Regions from separate parts of the Streptomyces sp. WMMB 714 genome, predicted to be linked through region 2. Evidence: riboswitches for the same ligand, from Rfam matches in the RefSeq annotation. Region 2 holds a riboswitch; the other holds the start of a gene.
The links. Region 2 has a riboswitch for cyclic di-AMP ahead of H181DRAFT_RS29860 (M23 family metallopeptidase). Riboswitches for the same ligand answer to the same signal wherever they lie in the genome.

Region 1 (7,810 bases), on a different contig from region 2:
CTGCGACGTGTGGCAGGAGTCGTTCGGTGCGCGGGCGGGCTTCCCGCAGGACCATCCCCGCTTCGCCGGGCACCTGCCGGCCGACCGCCCGAGGCTGCGGGCGGTGCTTGCCCCCTACGACCTGGTGCTGACGGTCGGCGCTCCCGTGTTCCGCCAGTACCCCTACGAGAGCGGAGCCCTGACCGGGCCGGGCACGCGGCTGGCGCTCGTCACGGACGACCCGGCGGAGGCGCGCCGGGCCCCGGTCGAACTGGCCGTCGTCGCCCGGCTGCCCGCGTTCTGCGAGGCGCTGGCGGACGCGGCCGGTGCGGACGGCGTGGCAGAGCCCGCTGCGGGCGGCGGGCCCTCCGCGGGCGTCGCCGGTGCCGGGCGGGCGCCGCAGCGGCGGCGGCCCCGGCGGGAGAGGCCGGCTCCGCCGCCTCCGCCCGCTGAGGGAGGGCCGCTGCGGGCCGCGCACGTCCTCGCCGAGCTGGCCCGGCTGCTTCCGCCGGAGACGGTGCTGGTCGAGGAGACCCCGTCGAGCCGGCCGGACCTGCACGCGCTCGTGCCCGCACGCCGACCGCTGGGCTTCCTCAGCGCGGCGATGGGCGCGCTCGGGTTCGCGCTGCCGGCCGCCGTGGGCGTGCGGATGGGAGCGCCCGAGCGTCCCGTGGTGGCGGTGGTGGGGGACGGGTCGTCGCTCTACCAGATCCAGGCGCTGTGGACGGCCGCGCACTACCGGGTGGGCGTCCTCTTCGTCGTCCTCGCCAACGGCAGGTACGCGATCATGGACCGGCTCGCGGAGAAGGCCGGACGCTCCGCGCCCTGGCCCGCGTTCGAGGAGGTCGGCATCGCCGCCGCCGCCCGCGCTCTGGGCTGCCCCGCCCGCCGCGTGAGCGACCACGCCATGCTCCGGGCCGAACTGGAGGGGCTGCTGCCGGAGCTGGCGGACAGAAGCGGTCCGCTCGTGCTGGAGGTCGAGGTGGCGGCGGACGAGCACTTCCAGCCCTGACGCCGGGGGTGAGGGGCGCCCGGGAGCGCCGGGCGAACGTCCGGGTGCGGCCGGGCGGATGCCCGGGGGAGGGGCGCGGACAGGCCGAAGGGGCGGCACTCGCACGCGTGACACGTGCGGGTGCCGCCCCTGCGGTGTGCGGTGCCGCCGGCGGCCGCGCTCCGGGTGCGTCCGGTGGCGTCAGAGGCCGACGCCGTGCTGGCGCAGGTAGCCGACGGGGTCGACGTCCGAGCCGTACGCGGGGCCGTTGCGGACCTCGAAGTGCAGGTGCGGGCCCGTGGCGTTGCCGGTCGCGCCGACGGCGCCGATCTGCTCGCCCGCGGAGACCTCCTCGCCGGCACGGACGGACACCGAGGAAAGGTGCCCGTACTGGCTGTACTTGCCGTCGTCGTGCCTGATGACGACCTGGTTGCCGTACGAGCCGCCCCAGCCGGCCTGTACGACGATGCCGGGCGAGACGGCCTTCACGCCGGTGCCCGTGGAGGCCGAGAAGTCGACACCCGTGTGCTTGCCGCTGGACCAGCTGCTGCCGGACGCCCCGTACGGGGTGCTCGTGCCGCCGCTCACGGGAGCGGAGAAGCCGCCCTGGGAGCCGGATTCCGCGGAGGACTCGGTGGCGCTGGACTTCTTTGCCGTGGCGCCGGAGTCCTGGGCGGGCTTGTCGGCGGAGGGCTTCGCCTTGCCGCCGCCCTTCAGGGTCAGCTTCTGGCCGGGCAGGATCAGGTCCGGGTCGGAGCCGACGGTCTCGCGGTTGGCGTCGTAGAGCTTCTTCCAGCCGCCGTCGACGTTCTCGTCGGTGGCGATCCGGTAGAGCGTGTCACCGCGGGAGACGGTGTGGAAACGCGAGCCCTGCGGCTCGGACTCCGACGCGTCCTCGGCCTTGTCCTTCTCGGCCTTGTCCTTCTCGGGCTTCGGCTTCGGCTTCTGCTGTTCCTTCTGCGAGGACTGCGAACCGGACTCGCTGTCGGGCGAGATGTCCGGGGCCCCGCTGTTCTGGGTCAGGCCGGCCTTCGGGCCGCACAGCGGCCAGGCCTTGGGGCCCTGCCCTTCGAGCACCTTCTCGGCGATGGCGATCTGCTGGTCCTTGGTCGCCTGGTCGGCGCGCGGCGCGTACTTGGTGCCGCCGTAGCTCGACCAGGTGCTCTGGGTGAACTGCAGGCCACCGTGGAAACCATTGCCGTTGTTGATGGACCAGTTGCCCGACGACTCGCACTCGGCGACCTTGTCCCAGGTGCTCACCGAAGCGGCGTGGGCGCTGCCCGTGCCGACGAGTGGAAGGGCGATACCCGCGGCGCCGCCCGCGGTGATGGCGAGCGAGGCACGCGACATTCTCCGCGTGATGCGGCGATTGGACTGACGACGGTGACGACCGCGTCCGGACATAGGGCAGTTCCTCTCCTACGCCTGCGAGGTGAGCTGTCGGATTCGGGCTGGAGTTGCCCGGCCCACGCGAACACGAGGGGGCGTTCGCGTACGGCTTCACCCCTAGCCGTACGTGCGACCAGCCACGTACGGCACTTACCTGGTTCCCCCACTCCTGCCGCCGGGATTGCGTGATTGCCCGTGCCGGGCGGCAGGATTCGGCGTCCCGGCGGCGGGGCCACCGTTCCGGAGTCGCGGTGGCGACCGCACGTTAAGCAGAAGGAATTCGCGACCACAAGAAAGCAGACAGATGTCTCAGAAGGAAAAGATCACTGAATAGGGCACCTACCGGCGCATGAACAGCCAAGTCGCCTTGCTGAACTGGGGAATTGAACAGAGCCCCCGTACGGCCGGGATATTCGTGTGACGCTGCTCACGAATTGTCTGTGGTGGGAATCACGCTGTCCTCCGCCGTTCGTCCGGAGCCGGAAACGGAACCCCGTTCCGCCGCCCCCAGGGGGTGGTAGCGCCGTTCGGGCCGACCCGTCGTGCCGTACCGGAGGGTGACGCGCGCCGTGCCGGCCGTGACGAAGTGCTCGAGGTAGCGCCGGGCGCTGACCCGGGAGAGGCCGCTGCGGGCGGCGCACTCGGAGGCGGAGACCCCCGCTCCGCGGGTGCCGGCCTCCAGGGCCGTCCGCACGAGCCGCGCCGTCTGCTCGGTCAGGCCCTTGGGAAGCCTGGCGGGGGCGGCCCCGCCTGCCGGGCTCCCGTGGCCGTAGGGCCCGGGAGCCGCGCTGCCGGTCGCGGCAGCGCGGTCCGGGTCGGCGGCGCCGGGTGCGCCGGGGGCCGCCCGCGTGGCCCCGCTGCCTGCTCCCTCGTCGAACAGCCTGTCCACGTCGTCCTGTTGCGGCGCGTGCAGGGTCGCCAGAGCGGCACGGTGCTCGGCGTACCTGCGCAGGCGCTCCTTCAGGAGCTGTCCCTCGAAGGGCTTGATGATGTACTGCACGGCTCCGCCGCGCTTCGCCCCGCGCACCGTCTCGGCGTCCCGGGCTGCGGTGACGACCAGGACGTCTGGCCCCTCCTCGGGGTCGGCGCCGCCGCGCAGTTCGCGCAGGACCTGGAGGCCGGGCAGGTCGGGCAGGTACATGTCCAGCAGCACCAGATCGGGGCGGAGCTCCCGTACGGCGGCGAGAGCGTCGGTTCCGCTGTGCACGGCTCCCGCGACTTCGAACCCGGAGACCTGCTCGACGAGCGCGCTGTGCAGCCGGGCGACCATGAAGTCGTCGTCGACGACGAGTACGCGGATCACCGCTCGCCTCCTCTCCTGCGCCGTTCCCTGCGCCCGGACGCGGGTGTCGCCGGGTGCTGCCGGCCGCGCGGTGCGACAGGGCGTACGTACTGTGCTCGCCCGGGGCGTGTCCGGGGCGAGCTGTGCGATGGCACACCGCACGCGGCTTCGATCCCGGACGCAGGCCACTATGGCCGACAGCGCGGCCGCGGACCAAGGGCGGTGCCTCCCGCCTGCCTCTTGCCGTGCGTCTCGCCGCGAACCGTCCCGGCAGTCAGCCGTGCGTCTCGCCGCGAACCGTCCCGGCAGTCACAGGCCGCGGTAGGTGACCCCCGTCAGACGCTCGGAAGCCGCCCACAGCTGGCCCGCGGCGATGTCGTTGCGCGCCCAGGAGGCCCGCCACGACATCCCGGGGCCGCCGCGTACGCCGAGGATGCGGGGTCCGAAGAAGGAGTCGCCGTGCACGTACGGCGCGGTGGCGGCGTACAGCGAGGGCGCCGCGCCCTGGTCGGGGGAGGCGGCGAAGACCCTGTTGCTGAGCCGCGCGAGACGTTCGTACAGCGCGCTCCCGGCCAGTTGCGGCCCTCTGACCTGGAGCTCGGTCGCGGCGTAACCGGGGTGGGCCGCGGCGACCGTCAGATCGACTCCCTTGTGGGCCGCCCGGTGCGCGAGCTCGCGGACGAAGAGCAGGTTGGCCGTCTTCGACGCGGCGTAGGCGAGCATGGGGCGGTAGCGGCGTTCACTGCTGAGGTCGTTGATGTCGATGTTGGACAGCGCGTGCGCCATGCTGGAGACGGTCACGACGCGGGCGCCGGGGGCGGCAAGCAGCCGCTCCAACAGCAGCCCCGTCAGGGCGAAGTGACCGAGGTGGTTCACCCCGAACTGCGTCTCGACGCCGTCCGCTGTGCGTGCGTAGGGCACCGCCATCACGCCCGCGTTGTTGATCAGCAGGTCGATCCGCTCGTACGGCAGCGCCTCGGCGAAGCCCTGCACGGACGCGAGGTCCGCGAGATCCAGAAGCCGCAGCTCGGCCTGTGCCTCGGGGACCTGCGAGAGCAGCCTGTCGAGGGCGGCGGCGCCCCGCTGCTCGCTGCGGCACGCGAGCACCACGCGAGCCCCCCGCCGGGCCAGTTCGCGCGCAGTGACGTAGCCGATGCCGCTGTTGGCGCCGGTCACCACGGCGGTGCGGCCGCTCTGGTCGGGGATGCTGCGCGCAGTCCAGCTCATGCGAATCAGCGTATGGCGGGCGGCCCCTGAGCGCGAGAGAGCGTCGCGCGCCCTCGCAGTCCGGGTGAGCCGGGGCGCGGCGTTCGGCTGTTCCGCCGCCCGTCCGGCCAGCGGCCCGTCCCGTCAGCGGTCTGTGCGGTCAGCGGTCCGTACGGTCAGCCGTCGGCAGGGTGCACGCCGCCCCGAGCGGTGGGATCAGCCGGTCACCACTGCGTCGCGCCCGGCAGGCAGTCGTGGTGGACGAGGAGCGCGGCCGTGACCGCGTCGGGGCGTTCGGCTGTGGCGAGATGGGCCGCGCCCGCGACCTCCACCAGGGCGGCACCGGGGACGCAGTCCGCGATCTCCCGGGCGTACGCGGGCGGCGTGGCGGGGTCCTGGCGCCCGGCGACGGCCAGCGTGGGAACCGTCACCTCGGCGAGCCGGTGCCGCAGGTCGAAGACGGCGAGGGCGTCGCAGCACGCCGCGTAGCCGGCGGACTCGCACCAGCGCAGATCCTCGACGAGCGCGGCGCCGCGCGGGGTGCTCTCGAAACCGGGCGCGAACCACACGCCGGGACGTGAGGCGGCCATCGCCTCCGTGCCGTTCTCCCGTACGGACGCGGCACGCTCCTTCCATGCCGCCGGGTCGCCGAAGCGCGCCGCGGAGCAGACCATCGTCAGCGCGGTGAGCCGTTTCGGATGGTGCAGCGCCAGGTGCAGCCCGACGGCTCCGCCCAGCGAGACGCCCGCGTACGCGAACTCGTCCCACCCCTGCGCGTCGGCGGCGCGCAGCACCAGTTCGGCGATGTCGGCGACCGTCGCGCTGCCGTCGGTCGGGATCAGCTCACTGGAGGAGCCGGCCATGGGCTCCGCGGGCGAGGCGCCATGTCCCGGCAGGTCCCAGCGCAGTACGCGGTGAGTGCGGATCAGGGAGGGGAGCTGCGGCTCCCAGACGGCGAGCGAGGTGCCCAGCGAGGGGCCGAGGATCATCGGCAGGCCGTCGGCGGGCCCGTCCACGCGGTGATACGGCAGCGGATGGGACTCGAACAGGACGGGAGCGGGCACGGGGAAGTCTCCGGGGATGCTGTGGATGGCGTCTCACCGCGCTCCGGTGTCCGCCGCGCCGGCGGAACCGCCGGGGCGGCGGGCGTCGTGCGGTCTGTCCGGCTCGCCGTGCTGCCGGGTCTCTCTCATCCGCCGATTGTCCCCCGCCGCTCCGTCCTGCGGGACGCCCGCCGGGCCGCGGCGGAGAGCCCGGTCGGTGAGCGGGCCCGCCGAGCCGGTGTAGTGGGTGGGGTCGGTGAGGTCGCGCAGCCGTTCCCTGGAGAGCAGCTCCGGCAGTCGCGGCTCCTCTTCCTCCAGCGCCTCGTCCAGGGTGATTCCCTCGTCGACGGCCTTCCGCGAGGCGGCGTCGAGCAGCTTCCGCGCGCGTGCGCGCCCCAGCAGCGGGCCCAGGGCGACGGTGAAGCGCTCGCTGACGATCAACCCCTCGGTGAGAGCGAGGTGTTCGTGCATGCGGTAGGGGAAGACCTGCAGCCCTTCCGCCAGTTCGGCGGCGGCGTGCGCCGCGCCGCCCGTGAGCCGCAGCAGTTCGCGCACCGGCTGCCACTCGGCGTGCCAGGCGCCCGCGGGGCGCTCGTCCTCGGCGGTGAGGCAGCCGAGCACCGTGGAGGCGAGTGCGGGGGCCTGGCGTGCGGCGGCGGCGATGAGGGTGGCCCGTACGGGATTGGCCTTGTGGGGCATGGCGGAGGACGTCCCTCCGCCGCCCTCGCCGACTTCCCCGACCTCACTGCGCGAGAGCACCAGTACGTCGGCGGCGAACTTGCCCAGGGCCGCGCAGGCGAAGCCGCAGGCGGACCCGAGGTCGGCGACGGGCGTGCGCAGGCTGTGCCACGGAAGGCGGGGCTCCGCCAGGCCGAGTTCACGCGCGAATGCGGCCAGGAGCCGCAACCCGACGTCCCCGCCGTCGTGTTCGCCGGAGGCGACTTCTGCCTGTGTGCCGGACGCCGCCGGGCCCGGGGACGCCGCCGGACCCGGGGCGTCGTCCGTCGCGCTCCGGCCGTCCGCGTCGCGTGAGCCGTCCGGTTCCGCCGCCGCGTCGCGCGCTACGGCCGCGTCCGCCTCGGCGTGCGCGGCGAAGGCCGCCAACGTGCCCGCGGCTCCGCCGAGTTGCACCGGCAGGTCCGCGCGGGCGGCGGCGAGCCGGTCGTACGCGTCGAGTACGAGGCTGCGCCAACCCGCGACCTTCAGCCCGAAGGTGGTGGGGACGGCGTGCTGGGTGAGCGTCCGTCCCGGCAGGGGGGTGTCGCGGTGCTCCGCCGCGATCATGGCCAGCTCGCGTGCCGTGCGCTCCAGGTCGGGCAGCGCCTCGTCCAGCGTGCGGGCCGCGACCAGCATGAGGGCCGTGTCGAGGATGTCCTGGCTGGTCGCGCCGCGGTGGACGTAGGCGCCGGCGTCCGGCCCGGCGGCGTCGGCGAGGTCCGCCGCGAGCGGGATCACCGGATTGCCGCCGGAGCGTGCCCTCAGCGCCAGGCCGCGGACGTCGAAGCGCTCGGCCCGCGCGGCGGCGGAGACCGCCGACGCGGCCGAGGCGGGGGCCAGCCCCAGGGCCGCCTGCGCCCTGGTCAGCGCGGCCTCGGCGTCCAGCATCGCCTGGAGCACCGCGGCGTCGCCGGAGGCGGACTCGGCGCCCGGGCCCGTCCGTACCGGAGCGAGCAGGCCGACGTCGTCCGGGAGCGGCCCGGAGGCGTGCCGGGAGCCGGGGTCTGCTTCCGCGTCTGCGTCCGCGTCACTGGAAGTCAAGGAAGACCGTCTCCTTCTCGCCCTGCAGCCGGATGTCGAAGCGGTACGAGCCGGTGACCCGGTCGGCCGTCGCCATCAGGGTCTCGCGCCGGACGGGGGCGAGCGAGGCGAGGAGCGGGTCCGCGGCGTGTGCTTCGGCGTCCTGTGGAAAGTACACGCGCG
Region 2 (7,810 bases):
TCAGCTACGAACCGCGCTGAATCCGGAGGTCGTCAACTATGCCGCCACGCAAGGACGTCGACGCCGCGGCGAGCGTGCCCGCGTTCTACGGCGCCGAGTTGCGCTGGAAGCGGGAGCATGCCGGGCTGACGCTCCAGGAGCTGGCCGAAGGCTGCTTCTACAGCGTCGCCTTCCTGAGCCAGATCGAGATGGGCGACCGCCGGATGCCCCTCGACCTGGCACGCCACGCCGACCAAGTGCTCGGCACGGACGGCTTCTTCGAGCGTCGCTGCGGCGATGCCCGCAAGGCGCGCCGGGGCGGTCACGCCGAGTACTTCGCCGACGTCGTCGAGCAGGAGAAGCGCGCCCATACGATCGAGGAGTGGTCGCCGACGCTCCTCCCCGGGCTCTTGCAGACGGAGGCGTACGCGCGGGCCGTTGTGAGGGCGCAGTATCCGCTCGACCTCGCGGAGGACGTCGACCGGAAGGTGACTGCTCGCCTGGAGAGGGCAAGCCTCTTCGACGACCCCAGGACCCCGGAGTACTGGGTGATCCTTCACGAGTCGCTGCTCCGGCAGCCGATCATGGAAGCCGACGCCACTGCCGAACAACTCCGTCATATCGCGGAGTTGGCGCGCCGGGGCCGGATCATTACGCAAGTGCTTCCGCTGAACACCGGCGCGCACCCTTTCATGATCGGACCGGTGATGATGATGACCTTCGCCGACGCTCCGCCGCTGGCGTACACCGAGTCGCTGCACAGCGGTCAATCCATCGACGATGTGGCCCTCGTGGCGAAGTACACGAAGTCGTACGATCTGTTGAGGGCCGCCGCAGCACCGCCGAGGGCGTCCCTCACCATGCTCGAGGCCGCGGCAGAGGACTACGGACATGATCACTCGCGTTGACCTGAACGGCGCCGCTTGGCGCAAGAGCAGTTACAGCAACGGCGACGGCGGAAACTGCGTCGAGGTGGCCCACGGCGTGTCCGGTCACGTGCCCGTACGCGACAGCAAGCACAGTGGCGGCAGCAGCCCCGTCCTCGTCTTCCCCACGAACGGCTGGGGCGCATTCCTGACCGCCGTGAAAGACGGCCGGCTCTGACGTCGAGAGGACCGACCCGTGGACGAAGAACTGCTCGCACTGCTCTCCGAGCACAGGCTTGGCGTACTGGCGACGCTGAAGCGCGACGGGCGGCCTCAGCTGTCGAACGTCAACTACACGTATGACTCCGCACGCCGGCTGATCCGCGTCTCGGTGACGGCCGACCGGGCGAAGACCCGCAACCTGCTGCGCGACCCGCGCGCGAGCTTCTATGTCACCAGCCAGGACGGCTGGGCCTGGACGGTCGCCGAGGGCACCGCCGAGCTGACGGCCGTCGCCGCGGAGCCGGGCGACGACGCGGTCGAGGAACTGATCGACGTCTACCGGGCCGTCCAGGGCGAGCACCCCGACTGGGACGAGTACCGCGCGGCGATGATCTCCGATCGCCGCCAGGTCGTACGGCTCCGCGTCGAGCACGCTTACGGCCAGCCCCGGCGCTGACCCCGGAACCGGCATCCCCATCCCCTGAAGCGGACGGGAGCGTCACGACGCATCACGACGCATCCCTGTTCCCAGCTATTCAACTTTGACTAGAGTGACCCGGGTGAGCGAGAAGACGATCCCCATCCTTCCGTGCCGGACCATCCAGCCTGTTCTCGACTTCTACACCGCGATCGGCTTCGAGGTGACCTACCAGCAGAAGAGCCCGAACCCCTTCGCGGTCGTCGAGCGGGGCGGCATCGTGCTGCAGTTCTTCGGGATGAAGAAGTACGAGCCGGCCGAGTCGTTCAGCACCTGCTACGTCCTCACCGACGAGGTGGACGCGCTGCACGAGGCGTTCCGGGCCGGGCTGAAGGCGGCGTACGGGAAGATCCCGACCAGGGGGCTGCCCCGTATCGGGCCGCTGAAGGACATGTCGTACGGCGTCCGGCAGTTCCTCATGACGGACCCCGGCGGCAACTGCATCCGCATCGGGAAGAAGACGAGCGAGGACCAGAGCCACCGTCCGGCGCCGAAGGAGACCTTCGCGCGCGCCGTGCACAACGCGGCGCTCTTCGCGGACTCGCGCGACGACCCCCGGGGCGCGGCCAAGATCATCGACCGGGCGCTGGCACTCGACGGCGAGCACCCCACCCCCGTCCAGCTCATGCGCCTGCTCGTGATGCGCTCGGACGTCGCCGGACGGCTCGGCGACGACGCGACCGCAGCCCGGGCCCTGGAGGAGGCGGAGGCGGTCCCGCTCACGGACGAGGAGCGGGAGTCGGCCCGCGACGACCTGGCGCGGCTGCGCGAACTGCGGGACCAGGGCGCGTAGCCGCCGGTACGGGCAACGCCCTGCCGCCCCGGCCCCCCGTCGCCGCGGGGACCAGGGCCCAGCCGGGCCGCATCTGGTTCGGCTACGCGGACGCCGCCGTCAGCCGGTCGGCCTCCTCGGACGTCAACTCGACGTCGGCGAGGGCGAGTAGCGGCCTGAGCTGCTCCAGCGAGCGTGCGCTGGCGATCGGCGCGGTGACCGTCGGGCGGGTCAGCAGCCACGCCAGGGCCACGGTGGCGGGCTCGGCGCCGCGGGCAGCGGAGACGTCGTCGAGAGCGGCGAGGACGCGCCGCCCGCGCTCCGACTCCAGGTAGCCGGCCGCCCTCTCCGCGCGCGGGCTCCCTTCGGCCGCCGCGCCCGGACGGTACTTGCCGGTGAGGAAGCCCATCGCGAGCGCGAAGTACGGCATGACGGCGAGGCCGTGCGCGCCGGCGGCCTCGGCGGGAGCGCCCTCGTACGTGTCGCGGGACACGAGGTTGTAGTGCGGCTGAAGGGCGGTGTAGCGGGCGCAGCCCGACTGCTCGCTGAAGTCGAGGGAGGCGGCGAGGCGTTCGGGCGAGATGTTGGAGGCGCCGATCTCGCGGACCTTGCCGGCGCGCACCAACTCGTCGAGAGCGGTGATGATCTCGGAGACCTCGACGCTCTCGTCGTCGAAGTGCGTGTAGTACAGGTCGATGTGGTCGGTGCGCAGGCGGCGCAGTGAATCGTCCGCCGCCGCCTTGATGTTGGCAGCGGACAGGCCCTTGCGGTCCGGGTGCGCGCCGACCTTCGTGGCGACGACGACGTCGTCGCGGTTGCGGCGGAGGGACATCCAGTCGCCGATGACGGTCTCGGAGTCCATGCCGCCGCTCACACCGTGGCGGATTCCCGAGTAGACGTCCGCTGTGTCGACGAAGTTGCCGCCGGCGGCCGTGTAGGCGTCCAGCACGTCGCGGGAGGCGGCTTCGCCGGCCGTCCAGCCGAAGACGTTGCCGCCGAGACACAGCGGGGAGACGGAGAGGCCGCCGAGTGGGCGGCGCCGGGAGACGCCGGACGCCTGCGTACTCGCGGCTGCTCGGGCGTGCGCTCCGGAGCTGCCGCCGGTGCGGGCTCCGGGGTGGCTTCCCGCGTTCGGGGCGGATTCGCCGTTGCCAGGCTCGGCGTTGTCACGTTCGGCGTTGTCATGCTCGGCGTTGTCAGGCATGACCTCGACCGTAGCGCCGCCGCGCGGCCGCCCGCCCCGCACGGAGGCATGTGGCGGGAAAAGACCGACGACCCTGGTGTCGGGGGGTGGTCCACCAGGGCCGCCGGGGTATGTGAGGGGTTCGGAAGCCCCCGTCCGCCGCCGCCTCGTCCCCTCCTTGCTGCATGCCGGGGGGGCAGGGGCGAATCGTGCGTCGATCCAGCGCACCCCGGCGGTGCGAGGCGGCGGCGGCGCGGATGGTCTTCGGGACGGTACGCCCGGCGGAGCCGGAACGGAACCGGTGGAACCGGGGACGCCCGCCGTCACCTTGCGGGGCGGTCCACGGGTCCCGGGCCGGAGAGCGCGCCAGGTGCGTACGCCGGATGCGTCCGGTACGTCACGCGCCGGACGCCGCCTCCAGTACGTCGCGTAAGGCCGCCGCGGTCCGCGACCGGCCCGGCGGGAGGGCCCCCTGCCCGGCAGGGGGCGGGCAGGGCAGCCCGGCAGCGCTCCGCGGAGGAAGCAGCGGATGCGCCGCGTGAGCCGTCCGGGCCTGTGTCATCGCAGCACCGACCGTCAGATGCTGAGGCCCTTGCCCCTCAGCCAGGACAGCGGATCGATCGGGGAACCGCCCCCGGGCCGTACCTCCATGTGGAGGTGGGCGCCGGTGACGTTGCCGGTGGCGCCGACGCGTCCGATGGTGTCGCCGGCGGCGACCTTCTCGCCCGCCGAGACGCTCACGGACGACTGGTGGGCGAACCACACCTCGGTGCCGTCGTTGAGTTCGAGGATCGTGCGGTAGCCGTACGAGCCGGCCCAGCCGGCCTCCTTGATGGTGCCCGAGCCGACGGCCTTGATGGGCGTACCGGTGGAGGCGGCGAAGTCCTGGCCCGTGTGGTCGTTGCTCCACAGGCTGCCCGACTCGCCGAAGCTGGAGGTGAGTTGGGAGCCGGAGACGGGAAGAGCGAAGCTCTTGGCCAGCTTGGCGAGGCGGGCCTTCTCGGCCTTGCGCTTCTTCTCCGCCTCGGCCTTGGCCGCCTTGGCCTCGGCGGCCGCCGTGGCCTTCTTCGCCGCCGCTTCACGTGCGGAGGCGTCCGCCTGTGCCTGGGCCTGCTGTGCCTGGGCGAGGATGCGGGAGCGCAGTGCCTCGCCGGCGTCCGTACGGCCGGCCTTGGCGTCGTCCTCGGTGACCGCCGCCTGCGTCAGCGGCGAGCCCGCCACGGTCTCGTCGGAGTCTCCGCCGAAGAGGCTCGCGGCGGAGTCGGTGGCGGCGGAGACGTCCTGCATGGAGATGGCCGGCGGCCTCTCCTGCGCGGTGGCGATGCCGCCGGCGCCGACCGCCGCGATCATGCCCACGCCGAGGACCGCGCCGCTGCGGGCCATGCTGCCGCCGCGCTGCTTGACGACCTTGTGGCGCCCGCGGACGGGGCGCACCGAATCGGCGGTGGGGTTCCACTCCTCGCGGGGAGGCTCTTCGTCGTCACGGGCGGCGAAGAGGGAGGCCGGGACGGCGCTCGCGTCGAAGCGGGGTGCCGTGTCGCCGGCTGAGCCGCCCTCCGGCGCCCGGGCCTCGTCGGTGACAGCCGGCTGCTCGTACGTCTCGGTCAGCTGCGAGGCGTACGTGTCGAACTGGCCGGTCTGCGCGAGGTCGAACTGGCCGGTGTCGAACTGACCGGTCTGCGCGAGGTCGTACTGGCCGGTCTGCACCGCGTCGAGCTGACCGGTGTCGAACTGACCGGTCCGGACCGCGGCGAACTGACCGGTGTCGAAGTGACCCGTGGCGTACTGGCCGGTGTCGAACTGGCCGCCGTACGTGCCGTAGTCGTGCTGGGCGCCGAAGGAGTCGTGTACGGCGCCGTACGTGCCGGACTCGTCATCGTCCCGGTACGGGCCGTACGTGCCCTCGGGGGCATACCTGTTGGACGCCACGGGGGCGTTCTCCTTTCCTTCCTTCTCGCCTACCGGGTTAGCTGACGGGTTCGGAGCAGGAAGGTCTCCTACGAACTGCCCGCCCATGAACGGGACTTGTCGATTCACCCCATCCTCGCCTGGATGTCCGGCAAGGGTTGGTTCCCCGGTTCCTTTGGTGCATCTGTATCGAGTTGTGGCTCGCGGTGGTGCACTTTCAGGATTCGGCGACGGCGCACGGTGCCGTCTTTCGTGACGGCAGTGACGACCGCGCTGCGTTATCGAACGTTAATAGGCGCGCGGCTCGGATTCCAAGCGCTTCCGGCGGAATTTGTAGCGGCTTGACAGTCACCTACCGGACAGCCATGGCCAATCCAGACACATGCTCACCCGGAGCGGTGCGTGGCGTCGCTGCGAGTGACGGGTGAACCTGCGGTGAAAGACCGTCAGTTGAGGCTCTCGTCCGGAATGCTCCAGCCGCTCTCCTGCCGGGTTCGGGACACCGGCAGCCGGTCCCGGACGGGGGACCGGACCGCCAGCAGCGCCATGTCGTCCACCGACTCCCCGCCCGTGTGCGCTCGTACGTCCTTCAGCAGTGCGTCGAGCAACTCCTCGGGGCCGGGGAAGAAGCGTCCGGCGAGCCGCGCCTCGGGCTCGTAGAAGCGGCCGTGCCGGTCACGCGCCTCTGACAACCCGTCCGTGTACAGCAGCAGTTGGGCGCCGGAGGGGAAGGGCACCTCGTCGGCGCGGTCCGTCCGGCGGGCGAGGTCCGTCATGCCGAGAGGCAGAGCCGGTACGGAGGGCTCGACGTAGCGTGCGCCGCCGTCGGCGAGAAGCAGCGGCGGCGGATGCCCCCGGTTGACGACGCGCACCGACTCCCGTGCGGCGACGGGGATTTCGACGAGGACTGCCGTCGTGAAGCCTTCGTGGCCGTCGATGTCCCCGCGCTGTGCGGCCTCCCGCTCCAAGGCGCGGTCCAGGCGGCGGGCGACGCCCTCGAGGCTCCCCTCCTGCTCGGCGGCCTCCCGGAACGCACCGATCACCAGCACGACGGTGGTGACCGCGGCGGTTCCCTTGCCGCGCACGTCTCCGACGATGAGGCGGACGCCGTACGGCGTGCGCTGCGCCGCGTACAGGTCCCCGCCGATCCGGGCGTCGACTTGTGCGGCACGGTAGCGGGCCGCCAGGTCGAGTCCCCCGAGCCGGGAAGGCGGCGCCGGCAGTACGGCGAGCTGAGCCGCCTCGGCGATGTTGCGGGCCGACGCGAGGGCCGCCCCGCTGCGCCGGAGAAGCCTGTTGACGCCGACGGCGAGCAGGGCCACGACCGCGACGGTCGCCGTCTGGACCAGGACGTCCATGCTGCTGAAGTCCTCATCGTGCGACCGCACCAGCGCGACGCCCACCACAGAGGCGACGCCCGTGAGGACGGTGACGCGGGTCCGGGTGAACGGCGCGGCCACCAGCGGAGCGATGAGGAAGAGCGGCGATCCGGGCAGCCCGCTGTCGAAGACGGTGTTGAGCAGGACGCCGGAGAGGATCAGCAACGGCGGCAGCCAGAACGCCATCCGGCGGACGGCGCGCACCCCGCCCGTGCGCCTCTCCGGGACGGCCCGTCCTCCCCACCTGTCCACCGGGTCGAGGTTCCGCTGCGCGCTCCTCTCGGCCGTCTTCCGCCTCCGCTGCCTGCTCCGTGTCTCCGTCCAGGGCCTCACCGTCCCAATCTGTACGGTCCCGGAGTCCGCGGCCAGCGGAACCCCTCCCTCGGGCGGGCGGGCGGACGGGCGGACGGGCGGACGGGCGGACGGGCGGACGGGGCAGCGCACACCGTCGGGGCCCGGTCCCGGCGGCGCCGGTCGACGCGATTCTCCGACGCGGCTCGGCGGGCCGCGGGACGGTCCGGCAATCCCGACGGCGTCGTTTGCCGGTGCCCCAGAGGGGCACCGGGCGGTATGTCCTATTCACAGAAGCTCCTCGCCTGCGCGACCGCCGTCCGCTCGGTGCTCCCCGACCCGCAGCGGCCGGGGCGCGTGCTGTCCGCCGTCGACAAGATCGAGAAGGCCGACGTCCTCGATCCCGCCCTCATGAAGCTCCGGCAGGCTGTGAAGTCGCTTCCGATCGGGGAGGACCTGCGCGACGTCATGCACGGACGGTGGCTCGGCCACCCCGTCCACCCGCTTCTGGTGCAGGTCCCCGTCGGCACCTGGGTCTCCGCCGCCGTCCTCGACCTGGTGCCCGGCAAGCGGTACACGGCCGGGCTCCTCGTGGGCACCGGCCTCGTCGCCGCCCTGCCCGCCGCGGTGACCGGCTGGGTCGACTGGGCCGAGATGCGGAAACCGCAGATGCGGGTGGGCGTGGTGCACGCCGCCGCGAACAGCGTCGCGGTGGGCTGCTACGCCGCCTCG

Region 1: it holds a riboswitch for cyclic di-AMP, as region 2 does, so the genes downstream of both, H181DRAFT_RS06590 (transglycosylase family protein) here and H181DRAFT_RS29860 (M23 family metallopeptidase) in region 2, are expected to answer to the same signal.

Annotation. Positions count from the first base shown of each region.
Region 1 covers NZ_FMHJ01000003.1:269,553-277,362, reverse strand. Annotated here, with positions in the region: gene H181DRAFT_RS06595 (thiamine pyrophosphate-dependent enzyme) at 1-991, shown strand, start outside; gene H181DRAFT_RS06590 (transglycosylase family protein) at 1,172-2,374, opposite strand; cyclic di-AMP (ydaO/yuaA leader) riboswitch at 2,380-2,557, opposite strand; gene H181DRAFT_RS06585 (response regulator) at 2,787-3,662, opposite strand; gene H181DRAFT_RS06580 (oxidoreductase) at 3,951-4,868, opposite strand; gene H181DRAFT_RS06575 (alpha/beta fold hydrolase) at 5,072-5,911, opposite strand; gene H181DRAFT_RS28285 (lyase family protein) at 5,945-7,495, opposite strand; gene pcaG (protocatechuate 3,4-dioxygenase subunit alpha) at 7,635-7,810, opposite strand, start outside.
Region 2 covers NZ_FMHJ01000004.1:494,444-502,253, reverse strand. Annotated here, with positions in the region: gene H181DRAFT_RS10055 (helix-turn-helix domain-containing protein) at 39-887, shown strand; gene H181DRAFT_RS29375 (DUF397 domain-containing protein) at 871-1,083, shown strand; gene H181DRAFT_RS29370 (PPOX class F420-dependent oxidoreductase) at 1,102-1,524, shown strand; gene H181DRAFT_RS10040 (bleomycin resistance protein) at 1,628-2,338, shown strand; gene H181DRAFT_RS10035 (aldo/keto reductase) at 2,421-3,521, opposite strand; partial or broken gene H181DRAFT_RS29860 (M23 family metallopeptidase) at 4,077-4,961, opposite strand; cyclic di-AMP (ydaO/yuaA leader) riboswitch at 5,442-5,647, opposite strand; gene H181DRAFT_RS10025 (PP2C family protein-serine/threonine phosphatase) at 5,855-7,039, opposite strand; gene H181DRAFT_RS10020 (Rieske (2Fe-2S) protein) at 7,358-7,810, shown strand, end outside.